DNA from 4 places in the Streptomyces sp. NPDC005551 genome. Region 4 is predicted to be linked to each of the others. Evidence: riboswitches for the same ligand, from Rfam matches in the RefSeq annotation. Region 4 holds a riboswitch; each other region holds the start of a gene.

The links. A riboswitch is a leader RNA that binds a small molecule or an ion and turns the genes downstream of it on or off. The one in region 4 is predicted to bind cyclic di-AMP.
Positions count from the first base shown of each region.
Region 1: linked by a shared signal. The riboswitch ahead of ACFYP4_RS24585 (LysM peptidoglycan-binding domain-containing protein) and the one ahead of ACFYP4_RS23665 (NlpC/P60 family protein) in region 4 are both predicted to bind cyclic di-AMP.
Region 2: linked by a shared signal. The riboswitch ahead of ACFYP4_RS00435 (M23 family metallopeptidase) and the one ahead of ACFYP4_RS23665 (NlpC/P60 family protein) in region 4 are both predicted to bind cyclic di-AMP.
Region 3: linked by a shared signal. The riboswitch ahead of ACFYP4_RS12460 (M23 family metallopeptidase) and the one ahead of ACFYP4_RS23665 (NlpC/P60 family protein) in region 4 are both predicted to bind cyclic di-AMP.

Region 1 covers NZ_JBIAJE010000008.1:328,226-332,429, forward strand. The annotation lists gene ACFYP4_RS24580 (CocE/NonD family hydrolase) at 1-1,394, shown strand, start outside; cyclic di-AMP (ydaO/yuaA leader) riboswitch at 1,779-1,938, shown strand; gene ACFYP4_RS24585 (LysM peptidoglycan-binding domain-containing protein) at 1,945-2,679, shown strand; gene ACFYP4_RS24590 (Cof-type HAD-IIB family hydrolase) at 2,754-3,632, opposite strand; gene fahA (fumarylacetoacetase) at 3,984-4,204, shown strand, end outside.
Region 2 covers NZ_JBIAJE010000001.1:113,464-117,667, reverse strand. The annotation lists gene ACFYP4_RS00445 (HPr family phosphocarrier protein) at 48-329, shown strand; gene ACFYP4_RS00440 (GntR family transcriptional regulator) at 573-1,268, opposite strand; gene ACFYP4_RS00435 (M23 family metallopeptidase) at 1,453-2,220, opposite strand; cyclic di-AMP (ydaO/yuaA leader) riboswitch at 2,233-2,392, opposite strand; gene ACFYP4_RS00430 (pitrilysin family protein) at 2,639-4,027, opposite strand; gene ACFYP4_RS00425 (pitrilysin family protein) at 4,024-4,204, opposite strand, start outside.
Region 3 covers NZ_JBIAJE010000004.1:20,782-24,985, reverse strand. The annotation lists gene ACFYP4_RS12465 (PP2C family protein-serine/threonine phosphatase) at 1-1,178, shown strand, start outside; cyclic di-AMP (ydaO/yuaA leader) riboswitch at 1,435-1,592, shown strand; gene ACFYP4_RS12460 (M23 family metallopeptidase) at 1,604-2,653, shown strand; gene ACFYP4_RS12455 (aldo/keto reductase) at 2,719-3,663, shown strand; gene ACFYP4_RS12450 (PrsW family intramembrane metalloprotease) at 3,700-4,204, opposite strand, start outside.
Region 4 covers NZ_JBIAJE010000008.1:130,782-134,985, forward strand. The annotation lists gene pcrA (DNA helicase PcrA) at 1-1,460, opposite strand, end outside; cyclic di-AMP (ydaO/yuaA leader) riboswitch at 1,853-2,025, shown strand; gene ACFYP4_RS23665 (NlpC/P60 family protein) at 2,033-3,295, shown strand; gene ACFYP4_RS23670 (hypothetical protein) at 3,389-3,742, opposite strand.

The DNA of each region.
Region 1 (4,204 bases), 200 kb from region 4:
TGGAGCACCAGACGCGGGACGCCTACTGGCGGCGCGGCAGCGTGCGCGAGGACTACGGGTCGGTCAGGGCCGCGGTGCTCGCGGTCGGCGGCTGGCACGACCCGTACCGGGACACCGTCCTGCGCCTGGTCGAACACCTTCCGGCGAACCGCGTGCGCGGGCTGATCGGCCCCTGGTCGCACCAGTACCCCGACCGGGGGCTGCCGCCCGGCCCGGCGATCGGCTTCCTCCAGGAGACGCTGCGCTGGTGGGACCACTGGCTGAAACCCCGCCCCGACGGGGGTGCCACCCCGGCCGGTGGCGGCACCGGTGTCCTGTCCGAACCGCTCCTGCGCGCGTACATCAGCGACTCGCACGTCCCGGCCACGGTGTATCCGGCCCTGCCCGGCCGTTGGGTCGGGGAGGACGCCTGGCCCTCGCCGTCGGTGACACCGGTGTCGTACGCGCTGCGGGGCGTGCCCGTGCCGGTGCGCTCTCCGCTGCACACCGGGCTGGACGCCGGCCGCTTCCTGCCCCTCGGCAACGACGCCGACCTGCCGCCGGACCAGCGGGACGAGGACGCGAAGTCGGCGTGCTTCGAGTTCGAGGTGCGGGAGGAGACCTGGGTGCTGGGGCGGCCGGGGGTCCGTCTGCGGCTGACCTCGCCGGTGCCGCGCGGGCAGGTGATCGCGCGGCTCTGCGACGTGTTCCCGGACGGGGCGTCGACGCTCGTCACGCGCGGCGTGCTGAACCTCTCCGCCCGCGAGGGCACGGACCGGGCGGTGGAGTGGCCGCCCGGCGCGACCCGGGACGTGACGTTCGAGCTGAGCGCCATCGGTCACGCCTTCCCGCCGGGGCACCGCATCCGGCTCGCGGTCTCCTCGGCGTACTGGCCCTGGGTCTGGCCGCAGCCGGGCTCGGACGCCGGCTTCACGCTGCACCCGGACGGCAGTTCGCTCGAACTGCCCGTACGCGCCCGGGAGTCGGACCCCTCGATCACTTTCGAGGAGCCGGAGGAGTCGGAGCCGCTGGGCGCCGTCGTACCGGCGACTCTGGACGAACCCCGCCCGCAACGGCTGGTCGTGCGCGATGTCGCCGCGGGCACCTGGCGACTGGAGGTGGACCCCGGCCTCGGCGGCACCCGTGTGTACCCCGACGGCCTCGAGGTCACGGAGGACGCCCTGGAGACGTACACGACCGGCCAGCGGGATCCCCTGTCCGCCCGCACCCGCTCGGACTGGTCGATCCGCTTCCACCGGCCGGACACCTCCTGGGACGCACGCGTGGAGACCCACTCCCAAATCACCTGTGAGGCGGGTGAGTTCTTCACCTCGGACGAGGTGATCTGCCGGGACGGGGACGAGGTCGTCTTCCACCGGACGTGGGAGAGGCGCATCCCGCGCACGGCGGGCTGAGGCCTGTCCGAGCCTCCCGGCGGGAGTCGGCCCGGCCCGGAGCGGGCCGCCCGGCGGGCCGCCCGCTCCCGGCGGCCCGCCCGGTCACCGCGCCACCTGGCCGCCAGTAATGCCCGAGTTGCCTGCTTTAAATCCCCTTTCATGGCGCTTGTTGGCGTGAAATGGGTCACGCTCAAATCGATCTTTTGGCCGGCCCTGCCGGACAAGTCTCCCTTTGCTAAAGGCAAGTTGAGTTTCACGTTCCGGTCTAATCGGACCATTTCCCCCCTGGTCAGAGGTAGATCAAATGCCGTGTCAGGGGAAATCGGGCCTTGTTTCGGACATGTGCTCTCGCATACGTTCACGTCGATCCGAGCGGACCCGCCTAATCCTGCCGCCGCTCGGTGACCCCACCCACCCACGCACGGCAGGAGCGGGGGACCCAGGTAAGCCGCCGGTCCGGATCACCGGAACGGCTCGGGGTTAAGTCGCATGTCACCGTGCGGCCGGGCACCTCCCAGCCCGAACCCGACAGCTCACCTCGCAGGCATCGGAGAGGAAGAGTTTCGCCATGGCCGTTCGAGGCAAGCACCGTCGTCCCGGAAACAACGCACTCACCCGCGGGCTCATCGCCGCCGGAACGGGCGGAGCCGCACTCGCGCTCCCCCTCGTCGGCGCCACCGTCGCGCAGGCGGCGCAGCCGACGCAGGCCGTCCGGTCCGTACCGGCCGCGGTCCCGCAGGTCCAGCTCGTCACCTACAAGGTGGCCCTGGGCGACACCCTGGCCAAGATCGCGCGTGAGCACACCGAGAACAGCGACTGGAAGAAGCTGTACGAGGCCAACCGCGCGGTCATCGGCAGCGACCCGTCGCTGATCCGCCCGGGCCTGAAGCTGACGGTCGGCACGAAGACCGTCAAGGGCGCCACGACCGGCACCACCACGGCCGCCAAGTCCGCCGTCACCCCCGCGTCCGCGAAGACGTACGCCAACAACCTGGACGGCTGGATCAAGGAAGCCCTGGACATCATGTCCCAGAAGGGCATCCCGGGCAGCTACGACGGCATCTACCGCAACATCATGCGCGAGTCGTCGGGCAACCCGCAGGCCATCAACAACTGGGACTCCAACGCGGTGGCCGGCACCCCGTCCAAGGGTCTCCTCCAGGTCATCGACCCGACCTTCGCCGCGTACCACGTGGACGGCACCTCGATGGACCCGTACGACCCCGTCGCGAACATCACGGCGGCCTGCAACTACGCGGCCGACAAGTACGGTTCGATCGACAACGTCTTCGGCGCGTACTGATCACCGCTCGGGGCCCCGCGCACTGAGTCCTCGTACGGGGCCCCTGCGTACTGATTACCGCGCGGGGCCCCCGCCTACCGGGCCCCGCGCAGGACCGCGCCGGGCGCTCCCCGCCCGACGGCGTCCGCCCTTCCCCGGTCCCCAGGGCCGGGGAACAGCCGTTCCAGGACGACCGCGATGCCGTCCTCCTCGTTCGAGAGGGTGATCTCGTCGGCCACCGCCCTGAGTTCGGGATGGGCGTTGGCCATGGCGACGCCGTGGGCGGCCCAGTCGAACATGGGTATGTCGTTCGGCATGTCGCCGAAGGCGATCGTGGCCGACGCCGGCAGACCGAGGTGCCCGGCGGCGAGCGCGAGGCCCGTCGCCTTGGTCACGCCGCATGGCTGGAGTTCGACGGTGCCGGGTCCCGACATGGTGACGGTCGCCAGGGAACCGACCGTCGCCCTGGCCGCCGACGCCAACTCGTCGTCGGACAGGAAGGGATGACGGAGCAGTACCTTGCTGATCGGTTCCGCCCAGAGGTCGTCGCGCCGCAGCACCCGTACCGCGGGCAGCGTCGGGTGCGGCATGAGGTAGCCCGGTTCGATGAGCGTGAGCCCGTCCACCCCGTCCTGGTCCACGGCGGCGAAGACCTGCCCGACCTCGGCCTCGATCTTGCCGAGCGCGGTCTCGGCCAGCTCCCGGTCGAGGGTCACCGACCACAGCAGACGGCCGGACCCGGCGTCGTAGAGCTGCGCGCCCTGGCCGCACACCGCGAGCCCTGTGCCGCCGAGTTCGTCGAGCAGCGGGCGCACCCTCGGCGCCGGGCGTCCGGTCACCACGAGATGCCGGCCGCCCGCCTCGGCCACCCTGGCCAACGCGGCACGCGACCGGTCGGAGAGCGTGTCGTCGCCGCGGAGCAGCGTTCCGTCCAGGTCAGTGGCGATGAGTGAATATGCAGTCGGAGCGGCCATGATCCGAAGAATACGGATCCCGCGCCCCAACGGCCCGGCGGGAACCGGACGACGTCCGGTATCCCGGCAGCAACGCCGGTCCCCGCACGGGATCACACGCCGCGCATCACCGGGTCCGTACGAAGCGGCCGCTGCGGGTGCCTTCGGCGCAGGGGGCAGCCGCCCCTGCCCGGCACGGCCCGACCCGACATTGTGAACTCTTCGGACGCGGTGCGCGGTCCGTCACGGGACCTGCCTCCGCTCGCCTCTGCCACGTAACGTGTGCCGCGACCACCTGGAACGCGTAGAACACCTGGATCGACGCGTGACACACATGGATCACCGGCGAGCACGAAAGCGAGGCAGCACCCGATGCCCCCCTTCGACGTCCCCGAGGGCGACCCCTTCGGTCCGCACAATCTTCCGTACGGCGTGTTCTCCCCAGCGGGTTCCGGCGGCTCCGCGGAGGGCTCTAGCCGTGCTCCGTCCTCCGGCGCGCGACGGGTGGGCGTCCGGCTCGGCGACCGCGTGCTCGACGCGGGCGCCGCGGCACGGGCGCTCGGCTCCCCCTACGAGACCCTGCTCGCGCGGCC
Region 2 (4,204 bases), on a different contig from region 4:
GGGACACTGGTCTAGACAACCTTGGAACACCGGAAGGGCAGCATCACATGGCTGAGCGCCGCGTCAACGTCGGCTGGGCCGAGGGCCTCCACGCCCGCCCCGCCTCCATCTTCGTCCGGGCGGCCACGGCCTCCGGCGTCCCCGTGACGATCGCCAAGGCGGACGGCAACCCCGTCAACGCCGCGTCGATGCTCGCGGTCCTCGGCCTCGGCGCCCAGGGCGGCGAGGAGGTCGTCCTCGCCTCCGACGCGGAGGGCGCGGACACGGCCCTCGACCGCCTGGCCAAGCTGGTCTCCGAGGGCCTCGACGAGCTTCCCGAGACCGTCTGACTCCTCGGACACTCTCTTGTGCGGCGAAGCCGCGTCGGCCCGACCGGTCGACGCGGCTTCGCCGTTCTCGCGCCTTTCCGGATCCCGTCGCTCGGCTCCGGTCGGCGGCCGGTCGATATCAGCACGCCGTCCGGACAATGCGACAGGCACCCGAAAAGGCGCGACGGGAATTCCCGGCGCACGGAAAGAGGGCAGCGGAAACAGCCGCCTTCCGAATATCCCTCTTTGTATACGGTGCTTCTGTTAATGCCGTGGGCCGGAGATGTTTACGGGAGGTTGCGAAGTCCTCACGCGGTCCGCGGGTCGGGCGCGCCGCGCGGAGCGGAAACGGTGCGCGGAGGCGGCGCGCTCGGCGTGCAGCGCGGTGATCGCGCGCGCCCGCTCACTGTCCCCGCGCGCGACGGCGTCCACGATGCCGCCGTGCTCCGCCCAGGCCTCCGCGGCGTCGGCCGGCGCCTCCACCGCGTACATCCAGGCGATCTTGTGCCGCAGCTGGGCGAGTGTCGAGGTCAGCGCGGGGCTCCCGGACGCCTGGGCGAGCGTCTCGTGGAACCAGGCCCCCAGGGACCGCAGATCCTCGCTGTGGCCTCTCCTGGCCCGCTCCTGCCCGAGCCTGACCAGGCCCCGCAGAACCTTGAGGTGGGCCTCGGTGCGGCGCTGGGCGGCCCGCGCCGCGCCCAGGGGCTCCAGCAGCATCCGCATCTCCAGGAGGTCCGCCGCCTCCTGTTCGGTGGGTTCCGCCACGCACGCGCCCGCGTGCCGCCGGATGACGACGAACCCCTCGGCCTCCAGCGTGCGCAGCGCCTCGCGCACGGGGACGCGCGAGACCCCGTAGCGGCGGGCGAGCAGTTCCTCGGTGAGCCGGCTGCCGCGCTCGTAGACACCCGCGACGATGTCGTCACGGATCGCCGTGCATACCGAGTGCGCCGGAATGCGCATGAGCGGACCTCCGCCTCAATCCTCGCGAAACGCCGTCGATTGACGCTCGTTCAGCGACTCTATTGCAGCGGGACGGAATTTCCGATGGCGGACCGGAATCCATATGCATTTTTTGGACGGACGCGCGTCCGAAACGCCGAAGGCCCCGGCTCGTCGAGCCGGGGCCTTCGGAAGTCGCCGGGTGTCAGAGGCTGACGCCGTGCGAGCGGAGGTAGGAGACGGGGTCGATGTCCGAGCCGTACTCGGCCGTCGTACGGGCCTCGAAGTGGAGATGCGGTCCCGTAGAGTTGCCGGTCGAGCCGGAGAGGGCTATCGGCTGGCCCGGGGTGACGGTCTGTCCCTCGGAGACGTTGACGGACGCCAGGTGGCCGTACATGGTGTACGTCCCGTCGTGCATCTTGATCACGACCTGGTTGCCGTAGGCGCCGGCCCAGCCGGTCGTGACGACGGTGCCGGCGCCGACGGCCTGGACGACGGTGCCCGACGCGGCGTGGAAGTCGACGCCGGTGTGGCTGCCGGAGGACCAGAGGCTGCCGCCGGTCTTGTAGCCGGTGGAGACGTAGGAGCCGGCGACCGGGGCGACGAAGGTGTTGAGAAGCTTGCGCTCGGCGGCGCGGGCGGCACGGGCCTTGACCTCGCGCTCCTTCTTGGCCTCAGCCATGACCCGCCGCTTCGCGGCCTCCTCGGCCTTCTTCAGCGCCGCGGCCTCGTCGGCGGCGTGCCGCTGGGCGGCGGCCTGCGCGTCGACCTGCTCGGCGACCGTGTCGCCGATGGTGACGGCCTGGGTCAGCCCGGTCTGCTGGACGGAGGCGGCGTCCGCGGCGAACGCGGGGGCGGCCAGGGTTCCGATGACACCGGTGGTGGTGAGAGCCGCCACGCCTGCCGCACTCTTGGTGGTACGCGTGATCCGGCTGGGACGACGGTGCTTCCCGGTGGCACGGGTGAACGCCATGAAGGGGCTGGTCCTTTCCTTCCCTCTCGCCTACCGGGTTAGCTGACGGGTTCGGAGCAGGAAGGTCTCCTACGGGCCTCCTTGGGGAAGGACGCCCGATTCACCCCAGGGACTGCGATGGGTCCCCGGCTCCCCTGGCTCGCGCCGTACGGGGACTCGGCGATGACTGTCCGGTGCCGCGGACGCGGCGCACTGCCCGACGAACAGTCGGACTGACGCTAAGGGGGGCGTCTTTCAATCGACAAACGAATCACGGCTTTTGTAGTGCACGCCACAGGGCAGAAGGGCAACGCCCCGGCAATACGGACATAACGCGGACGAAGCCGGGTAAGCGCGCGCGGAACCCCGGATGGACGACGGGTAAACGCGGGGACCCTGGTGACTCATCAGTCACCAGGGTCCCGTCGTCCGCGGGGCTCTACTCGGCCCGAACGACGCTCACTTCACCGATGCCGAGGGCCTTGACGGGCTCCTCGATCTGCGCGGCGTCGCCCACCAGGACCGTCACCAGGCGGTCGACCGGGAAGGCGTTCACGACGGCCGCGGTGGCCTCCACGGTGCCTGTGGCGGCGAGCTGCTGATAGAGCGTCGCCTGGTAGTCGTCCGGCAGGTGCTGCTCGACCTGGTCGGCGAGCGTGCTCGCCACCGCCGCCGCCGTCTCGAACTTGAGCGGTGCGACGCCCACCAGATTCTGCACGGCCACGTCGCGCTCGGGGTCCGTCAGACCGTCCGCGGCGAGCGTGCGCAGCACCTTCCACAGGTCGTCCAGTGCCGGACCGGTGTTGGGCGTGTCCACCGAACCGCTGATGGCGAGCATCGCGGCACCCGAGCCGTCCGGAGCCGAGCGCAGCACCTGGCCGAACGCCCGCACTCCGTAGGTGTAGCCCTTCTCCTCGCGCAGGACGCGGTCCAGGCGCGAGGTGAGGGTGCCGCCGAGGCAGTACGTGCCGAGCACCTGGGCGGGCCACACCCGGTCGTGCCGGTCGGCTCCGACGCGGCCGATGAGCAACTGCGTCTGTACGGCGCCGGGGCGGTCGACGATGATCACGCGGCCCCGGTCGTCGGCGGTGACCGGTGGCACCGGACGCGGCTCGGCCGGGGAGCCGGTCCAGGCGCCGAGCGTGTCGGCGAGCAGCGCGTCGAGGTCGACGTCGGTGAGGTCGCCGACGACCACGGCGGTGCCGGTGGCGGGACGCACGTGCTTCTCGTAGAAGGCGCGCACGGCCGCAGAGTCGATCTTCTGGACCGTCGCCTCGGTGCCCTGGCGCGGACGCGACATGCGCGAGCCGGCCGGGAACAGCTCCTTGGAGAGCTCCTTGGCCGCGCGGCGGGCCGGGTTGGCGCTCTCGTGCGGGATCTCGTCGAGCCGGTTGCGCACCAGCCGTTCGATCTCACTGTCCGTGAAGGCCGGTGCCCGCAGGGCGTCGGCGAGCAGGCCGAGCCCCTTCTCGAGCCGGGAGACCGGGACCTCCAGCGAGAGACGCACGCCCGGGTGGTCGGCGTGCGAGTCGAGGGTGGCGCCGCAGCGCTCGAGCTCGGCTGCGAACTCCTCCGCGGAGTGCTTGTCGGTTCCCTCGGAGAAGGCGCGGGCCATGATCGTGGCGACGCCGTCGATACCGGCGGGCTCGGCCTCCAGGGGGGCGTCGACGAGCACCTCCACGGCGACGACCTGCTGGCCGGGGCGGTGGCAGCGCAGAACCGTCAGGCCGTTGTCGAGCGTGCCGCGCTCGGGTGCCGGGAACGCCCACGGCCGGGCCTCGCCTGCCTGCGGCCGGGGGTGGAACTCCATCGTCGCGAGCTCGGTCACTTGGCCGACTCCTCGTCCTCGTCAGTGGCTTCGGCGGCCGCTGCGGCCTCCGCCTCGTCGGCGGCGACCGGCTCGTACACGAGCACCGCGCGGTTGTCGGGGCGCAGCCGGGCCTTGGCGACCTCCTGCACCTCCTCGGGGGTGACGGCGAGCACGCGCTCCACCGCGGTGAGGGCG
Region 3 (4,204 bases), on a different contig from region 4:
CGGTTCCCGAGGGGCGCGAGCGGGCCGGGGGGCGGCTGCCCGGGGATCCGGTGCCGGATCCCGGCCTCGGGAACGCCGCGCCGCCCACGTCCGCCGAGCCCGTCGCCCGGCGGATCTCGTCCGCGCGCCGCTTCCTCCGGGCCCTGCCCGCGCTGCTCGTCGCGGCCGGGATCGTCTACGACCTCCTCACGCCGTCACAGTTCACCGCGGCCCCCTTCTTCACGGCCGCACCCCTGGTCGCCGCTCCGCTCTTCTCGCTGCGCGGCACGGTCCTCACCGGTCTCGCCGCGCTCGCCGCCGTCCTCTCCGTCCACCTCGAACTCGGCATCGTGCTGCGCGTCGACGCGATCACCGAACTGGTCACCGTCGCCACCGTCACCGTCCTGGCCGTCCTCATCAACATCCTCGTCCGGCGCTCCGACGAACGGCTCGCCTCCGCGCGCGAGATCGCCGAGGCCGCACAGCGCGCCGTACTGCCGCGCCCGGAGGAGCGGATCGGCGGGCTCGAGGTGGCCGCGCGGTACGAGGCCGCGCAGGCCGACGCGTTCATCGGCGGTGACCTGTACGCGGTGCAGGATTCCCCGTACGGCGTGCGGCTGGTCGTCGGGGATGTGCGGGGCAAGGGCATGGGGGCGGTGACGGCGGTCGCCGTCGTCATCGGGGCCTTCCGGGAGGCTGCCGAGCACGAGTCGACGCTGGAGGCGGTCGCCCAGCGGCTGGAGCGGGCGCTGGCGCGGGAGGGGACACGGCGCGACGGGCTCGACGCCTTCGAGGGGTTCACGACGGCCGTCCTCGCGGAGGTCGCGCACGGGGACGGCGTCGTGCGCCTCCTGAACCGCGGCCATCCCCCGCCGCTGCTCCTGCACGCGGACGGCACCCTGCGCACGCTGGAGGCACCGGAGCCCGCGCTGCCGCTCGGGATGGGCGAGCTCGGCACGTGGCCCGACCGCGCCACGGTGGTCGCGTTCCGGGCCGGAGCCACCCTGCTCCTCTACACGGACGGGCTGTCGGAGGCGCGCGACCCCCAGGGGCGGTTCTACGACCCGGCGGAGCGGCTCGCCGGGCGGGCCTTCCGCGACCCGGACGCCCTGCTCTCGGCCCTCATCAAGGACGTGCACCGGCACACCGGGGACGGGACGACGGACGACCTGGCGCTGCTCGCCGTCCGGCGGTCGTGAGTGTCCGGCGCGGCGTTCAGGGCCCGCCGTCACCCGAGGTGACCGGGCGGGATCACTGCGCATAACAGCTGACGCATCGTCAACTCTTTTGAGGTTTACGACTCACGGTCAACTCGCCCGGTTTTCACCGCTCGTGACCCGTAAGTCCGTGACGAAGACGTTAATGATCAGTCGGAACAGCTTGGAATAGGGGACCCGCGTCTATTAACGTTCGATAACGCAGCGCGGTCGTCCCAGCCGTCACAAGAGACGGCTCCGTGCGCACGCGCCGAATCCCGCAAGGGAACCGGGGAACCACCAATTTGGGGTGAATCGAGCGTCTATCACGGTGCAGCGCACCCTGGTTGACGCGCGTAGGAGACCTTCCTGCTCCGAACCCGTCAGCTAACCCGGTAGGCGAGAAGGAAGGAAAGGAGCGCGCCCACGTGGCGTCCAACCGGCCTGCCCAGAACACCTCGTTCGCGCCGAGTGAGAAGCAGAGCGACACCTTCGGCTACGGCCACGGCAACGACGAGGGCCCCTGGGAGGAGTGGAATCCCACCGCGGATTCCGTCCGTCCCGTACGTGGCCGGCACCGCGTCTCCAAGCAGCGCGGCGGAGGACTCGCCCGGAGCTCCACCGTCCTCGGCGTCGGCGTCATCGCCGCCGTCGGCGCGGGCGGCATGGCCACCGCGCAGAGCGGCAAGCCCCCGGTCTCCATCTCGATGCCCGACCTGTCGTCGGTCGCCGACTCGGCCAGGAACCTGATATCGGACGGCTCCGCCGAACCCGCCACGGCCGCCTCCGCCACCCCGCTCACCACCGCCGGACTCGCCGGCTCGGACACGGCCCAGGGCACCGCCGGCGCGGGCGAGGCCCTGCGTGCCCGCATCATGCAGCAGGCCGAGTCGCAGCAGGACCAGGTCGACCTCAAGGCCGCCGAGGCCGCGCAGGCCGCCGCCGTGAAGAAGGCCGCCGAGGAAGCGGCCAAGTCGCAGGACGAGGCCGAGGCCAAGGCCGCCGCCGCCAAGAAGAAGGCGGAGCAGGAGGCCAAGGAGAAGGCGGAGGCCGAGCGCCTCGCCAAGCTCGCCAAGAGCTACACGCTGCCGACCTCCTCGTACACGCTGACCTCGCACTTCGGTGACGCCGGTGCCATGTGGTCCTCCGGCCACCACACCGGCCTCGACTTCGCGGCGCCCACCGGCACGCTGATCAAAGCCGTGCACAGCGGCACCGTCACCGAGGCCGGCTGGGCCGGTGCGTACGGCTACCGCACGGTCCTCACCCTCGACGACGGCACCGAGATCTGGCTCTGCCACCAGTCGTCCATCAGCGCCGGCGTGGGCCAGAAGGTCTCCACCGGTGAGGTCATCGGGCGGGTCGGCGCGACCGGCAACGTGACCGGGCCTCACCTGCACATGGAGGTGCACCCGGGCGGCAGCGCCGGCGGTGTCGACCCGCTGGCCTGGCTGCAGAGCAAGGGCCTCAACCCGTAACCAAGGCGGCCCTCCCGGCCGGGCCTGCGGAATACGTACCTCGGTCAACGGTGTTGAGATGCACCATGACCGCACTCCGCAAGCTCGGCCCGTCCGACCTCGAGGTCTTCCCGCTCGCCCTCGGCGGCAACGTCTTCGGCTGGACCGCCGACGAGGACGCGTCCTTCGCCGTGCTGGACGCGTACGCGGCAGCCGGCGGCAACTTCGTGGACACCGCCGACACCTACTCCTCGTGGGCACCCGGCAACGAGGGCGGCGAGTCGGAGACGGTCATCGGCAGGTGGTTCGCCGCGCGCGGCAACCGCTCCGAGATCGTCCTGGCCACCAAGGCCGGTGCCCATCCCGCGTACAAGGGGCTGTCCCCGGACACCCTCAGGGCCGCGGCCGACGCGTCGCTGCGCCGCCTGGGGACGGACTACATCGACCTCTACTACACGCACTACGACGACCCCTCGGTCCCGGTCGAGGAGATCATCGGCACCCTCGACGAACTGGTGCGGTCAGGCAAGGTGCGCGCCGTCGCCGCCTCCAACATCTCGCCCGAGCGGCTCCAGGAGTCCCTGGAGTTCTCCGACCGCGAGGGCCTCGCCCGCTACGTCGCCCTCCAGCCGCACTACAACCTCGTCTCGCGCGACACCTACGAGGGCCCGCTCCAGGAGATCGCCTCCCGTTCCGGCCTCGCCACCGTCCCCTACTACGCCCTCGCCTCCGGCTTCCTGACCGGCAAGTACCGCCCCGGTACGACGGTCGACTCCGCGCGGGCCGCGGGCGCAGGCAAGCACCTGGAGACCGAGCGCGGGCGTCGCGTGCTGGCCGCGCTGGACGAGATCGCCGAGTCCCGGGGCGTCCCGCACGCCACCATCGCCCTGGCGTGGCTCGCCGACCGGCCCACGGTGGCCGCGCCGCTCGCCTCCGCGCGGACGGCCGAGCAACTCCCTGCGCTCCTGGGCGTGGCCGACCTGACCCTCACGGACGCGGAGTCGGCCGAGCTGACGCGGGCGTCGGCGTAGGGCCTGTCAGCCAGGCCTGCGGGCCTGCCTGCGGCCTCACGAGCGGTAGGGGTTGTAGGCCGGATACGCGTCGTACGCGGGGTGGGGCGGGCGGTACGCCGCCGCGGGGCCGGCGTACGGCCGGGCGTGCGCCGGCGCGTGCACCGGCGGCCACGGGGGTGCGACCGGGGGCGCGGCGGCGCGGGCCGCGTACGCGAGGGAGGGGCGGGCGACGTCCCTGCGCCGCCACAGCTCGTGCAGCAGCTCCCTCTCCCGTACGACGAAGTCGGGGCCGGCGTGGCCACGGCGTCCCCGGTGCCGCAGGAACGCGAGCGAGGTCGCGTAGGCCTCGTACTGGGCGACGGAGCGCGCGGCGGCCCGGCCGAAGTGGTGCTTGGCGTAGTCGCGGGCGAGGCGCCGCGCGCGCATGGAGCCGAGCACGAACGGCTCGGGCGCGGCCAGCCACCCGGTGACGGCGTAGGCGGGCAGTTCCGCGCGCACCGTGCGCAGCTCCCGCTGGCGGGTCCAGACGACCAGCCAGGTGAGCAGCCCGAACGCGGGG
Region 4 (4,204 bases):
TTCGACAGCACGCGCAGGTACGCGAGGACGTCGCGGACCTCCTTGCGCTCGTAGAAGCGGACGCCGCCGACGACCTTGTACGGCAGGCCGACGCGGATGAACACCTCTTCGAACACACGGGACTGGGCGTTCGTACGGTAGAAGACGGCCATGTCTCCCGCCTTGGCCTCGCCCGCGTCCGTGAGGCGGTCTATCTCGTCGGCGACGAACTGGGCCTCGTCGTGCTCGGTGTCGGCGACGTAGCCGGTGATCCGCGCGCCCGCGCCCGCGTTGGTCCACAGGTTCTTGGGGCGGCGGGACTCGTTGCGCTCGATGACCGCGTTCGCGGCGCTCAGGATCGTCTGGGTGGAGCGGTAGTTCTGCTCCAGCAGGATCGTCGTCGCGTCCGGGTAGTCCTCCTCGAACTGGAGGATGTTGCGGATCGTCGCGCCGCGGAAGGCGTAGATCGACTGGTCGGCGTCACCCACGACGCACAGCTCGGCGGGCGGCAGGTCGTCCTCGCCCGGCGGCACGTCCACCGGGTGCTCGGCGGTGCCGACGAGTTCGCGGACGAGGGCGTACTGCGCGTGGTTGGTGTCCTGGTACTCGTCGACGAGGACATGGCGGAAGCGGCGGCGGTAGTGCTCGGCCACGTCCGGGAAGGCGCGCAGCAGATTGACCGTCGTCATGATCAGGTCGTCGAAGTCGAGCGCGTTGGCCTCGCGCAGCCGCGACTGATAGAGCGCGTAGGCCTGAGCGAGGGTCTCCTCGAAACCTCCCCCCGACTCCGTCCGGGAGGCCCCGCCGGCCTGGGCGGCGAAGTCCTCCTCGTCGATCAGCTCGTTCTTCAGGTTCGAGACCTTGGCGCTGAACGACTTCGGCGGGTAGCGCTTCGGGTCGAGGTCCAGGTCGCGGCAGACCAGGGCCATCAGCCGCTTGGAGTCGGCGGCGTCGTAGATCGAGAACGACGAGGTGAAGCCGAGCCGCTTCGACTCGCGGCGCAGGATGCGGACGCACGCGCTGTGGAAGGTCATCACCCACATCGCGTTGGCGCGCGGGCCGACGAGCTGCTCGACGCGCTCCTTCATCTCGCCCGCGGCCTTGTTCGTGAAGGTGATCGCGAGGATCTGGCCGGGGTGCACGTGCCGCTCGCCCAGCAGATACGCGATGCGGTGCGTGAGCACGCGGGTCTTGCCCGACCCGGCACCGGCCACGATGAGCAGCGGCGAGCCGGCGTGCGCCACGGCCGCGCGCTGGTTCTCGTTCAGCCCGTCCAGCAGCGCCGCCGGGTCCACGGCGGGGCGCGCCGCACCGTCGCGGTAGTACGCGTCCCGGCTCGGGGGCACGTCGAAACGGCCGCCGAACAGGTCGTCCGGAAGCTGCTCCGGCGTCCCGTCCTCGGGCGGCGGCGGGGGCTCTTCCCCGTGGGCCCCGGAGGGCTTGAGGTCCGCCAGGAAGCTGTCGTCAAAGAGGCTGCTCATCGCCATCCGAGTCTAGGCCGCCCCACTGACAGCCCGTGGCCACGCCGGGAACTCCACCGGCCTCCCGAAAGCGGACGGACCACCTCCGGTGCCGCCCCGGAGGCTGCCCGCCGGACGCGTTCTCCCTGCCTGGAGCCCATGGCCCGACTCCGCCTCGCCCTCCGGGTCCGTGTCGTCACCTGGGGTGACCGGCGCGGACGAGACGCACGCCACGTCACGCGGACCGCGCGGACCGTCCGGACACCGAGTCGTCCGACGGCGCGAAGCGGCCCCCGGAAAGAAGGTCACGAAAACGTATCGGGCATATCGGCCATCAACCTTCACAGAAGCCACACGAGTTGGCTAACGTGCCGGTCAGGCCGCCCGACCCAACCGGCGAACGACGCCGGGCCGCGCGGCCTCCGCCGAATCCGGCGCGCCCGCGCGGCAGCCGGAACCGGGGACCCACCGATCTTCGGGGTGAATCGGTCCGACCGCCTGTCCGGGCGAGGACCGTAGGGCAACCCTTCCGAGCCACCCGCCCGAACCCGACAGCTAACCCGGTAGGCGGATCATGGAAGGAGTCGCCTCTCTTGGCGTCGCAACGCACCACGCGTCCCGCAGTGACGCGCGTAGCGGGCGCACGGGTCCCGGGTCTCGCCACGGCGGCCCTCACCTCCGTGGCCCTGCTCTCGCAGACCGCGAACGCCGCACCCTCGGCCGATTCCGAGCCGAGTCGCGAGGAAGTCCGGAAGAAGGTGGACGACCTCTATCACCAGGCCGGGACGGCCGCCCAGCGGTACACCGGGGCAAGGGGGAAGAGCTCCCAGCCGCGCACGCGGGACGACACCCCCCGCGACGACACGGCCGGCCGTACCGGGAGGCCCGGCACCACGCGCGCGGAACCGGTTCCGTACGCCGTCACCCTGTCCCGCACCGGGGCCGCCGTCTCCGACGCCGCGCCCCTCCTGCCGGCCGGCCACACCGCCGAGCAGGCGGCGAGGGTGCGGAAGGGGCCCGAGGCCGCGGGGGGTTCGGCGAAACCGGCCGTCCCGCAGCGGACGCTGAAGTCGGCCAAGGCGCAGGTGCAGCGGAAGCTCGCCGACGCCCGCGTACTGCTCGCGCAGCTCACCGCCGCGGAGCAGGCGCGGCTCACGTCGGTCGAGGAGCGGCAGCGGGAGGCCGCGGAGCGCAGGACCGAGGAGCCGGCCCGCCAGCAGACCGCTCAGGAGAAGCAGCGCCCGGAGGCGCCCGCCCGGCAGGACCCGGGCTCCCCGGCCGACGGCCCGGACGGCACGGCGGACGCCCCCTCGTACGCCACCACGGCCAACACGGTGCTCGCCACGAACGACCCGTCCTGGACCACCACGGCCGACACGGTGCTCCCCACGAACGACCCGTCCTGGACCACCACGGCCGACACGGTGCTCCCCACGAACGACCCGCCCCGGGCCACCACGGCCGACACGGTGCTCCCCACGAACGACCCGCCCCGGGCCACCACGGCCGGCAAGGTGCTCGCCTACGCCCGGGCGCAGATCGGCAAGCCGTACGTCTGGGGCGCCATGGGTCCGGACTCGTACGACTGCTCCGGTCTCACGCGGGCCGCGTGGATGGCCGCCGGTGTCTTTCTGCCCCGCACCGTCCGGGACCAGGCCGACGCGGGCACCAGCGTCCCGCTCTCCGAGATCGCCCCCGGTGACCTGGTCTTCTTCGACGACGACAGCAGCCACGTCGGGCTCTACGCCGGCCACGGGATGCTGATCCACGCCCCGAGGCCGGGTGCCCACGTCCGCGAGGAGCCGCTCCACCACGGCGGCGAGTCGTCGGTCCACAGCGTCGTGCGCCCGGCGTGAGGGCTGGACCGCGTTAGGCGTGACGCGGTGTCCGGCGTGATCCCACGGTCACGCCGGACACCGGCCGACGGCGGTCCGAGAAGGCTCACGGCCTCAGGTCCAGAGCACCGCGATGAAGATGTTCGCCGTGGTCAGCAGGCCGACCGCGGCGAAGGCGCCCTTCTCGACCTTCTCCTCGTCACGCTTCACGTAGACGAGACCGAGGATCACGATCAGCAGGGCCAGCTTCACGCCGAGCTTGATGTTGTCGAGCGGGTTGTCCTCGGCCTGGTTGAGGCCGACCAGTACGACGCCGGTGACCAGCATGGTGAGCGCGCCGTGCAGCATCGCGGGGACGAACCGGGCCGTGCCCCGGCCCATCGCCTTCAACTGGGTGAGGAAGCCGCCGAGCAGCGCGGCGATCCCGATGATGTGCAGGCCGACGAAGAGATGGATGAGTACGTCCATGGGGCCGGAGCCTAATCGGGCGCCCCGGTGTCTCCCCGCACCGGCCTCCCCCGGGCCGCCTGCCCACCCGGGCCACCCGGGCCGCCCGAGCCACCCGGCCCGCCCGAGCCACCCGAGCCACCCGAGCCACCCGAGCCACCCGAGCCACCCGAGCCACCCGAGCCACCCGAGCCACCTGGTGGGCTCATAGCACCCGGGTCTCCCCCGCCACCCGGACAACCGCCGCATCGGTCAGGACTCGGCGTCGAGCCGACACCCGCGGCCCGGGATCGCGGTCGCATACGGTCACCCGGCGGTCCACTCCCGCCACTTCCGCACATGCCGTCACGGCCCCCGCCCGCCCGCGTTTAGCGTCCTCCCCCAGGTGACCGGCTCTCCACCGCCGCCCCTGGCCAGGGGCGGCACCGGTCACTTCCGCCGAAAGGTCCGGCGGCGCCCCGTTCCCCTGTGCGGGCCGCCGCC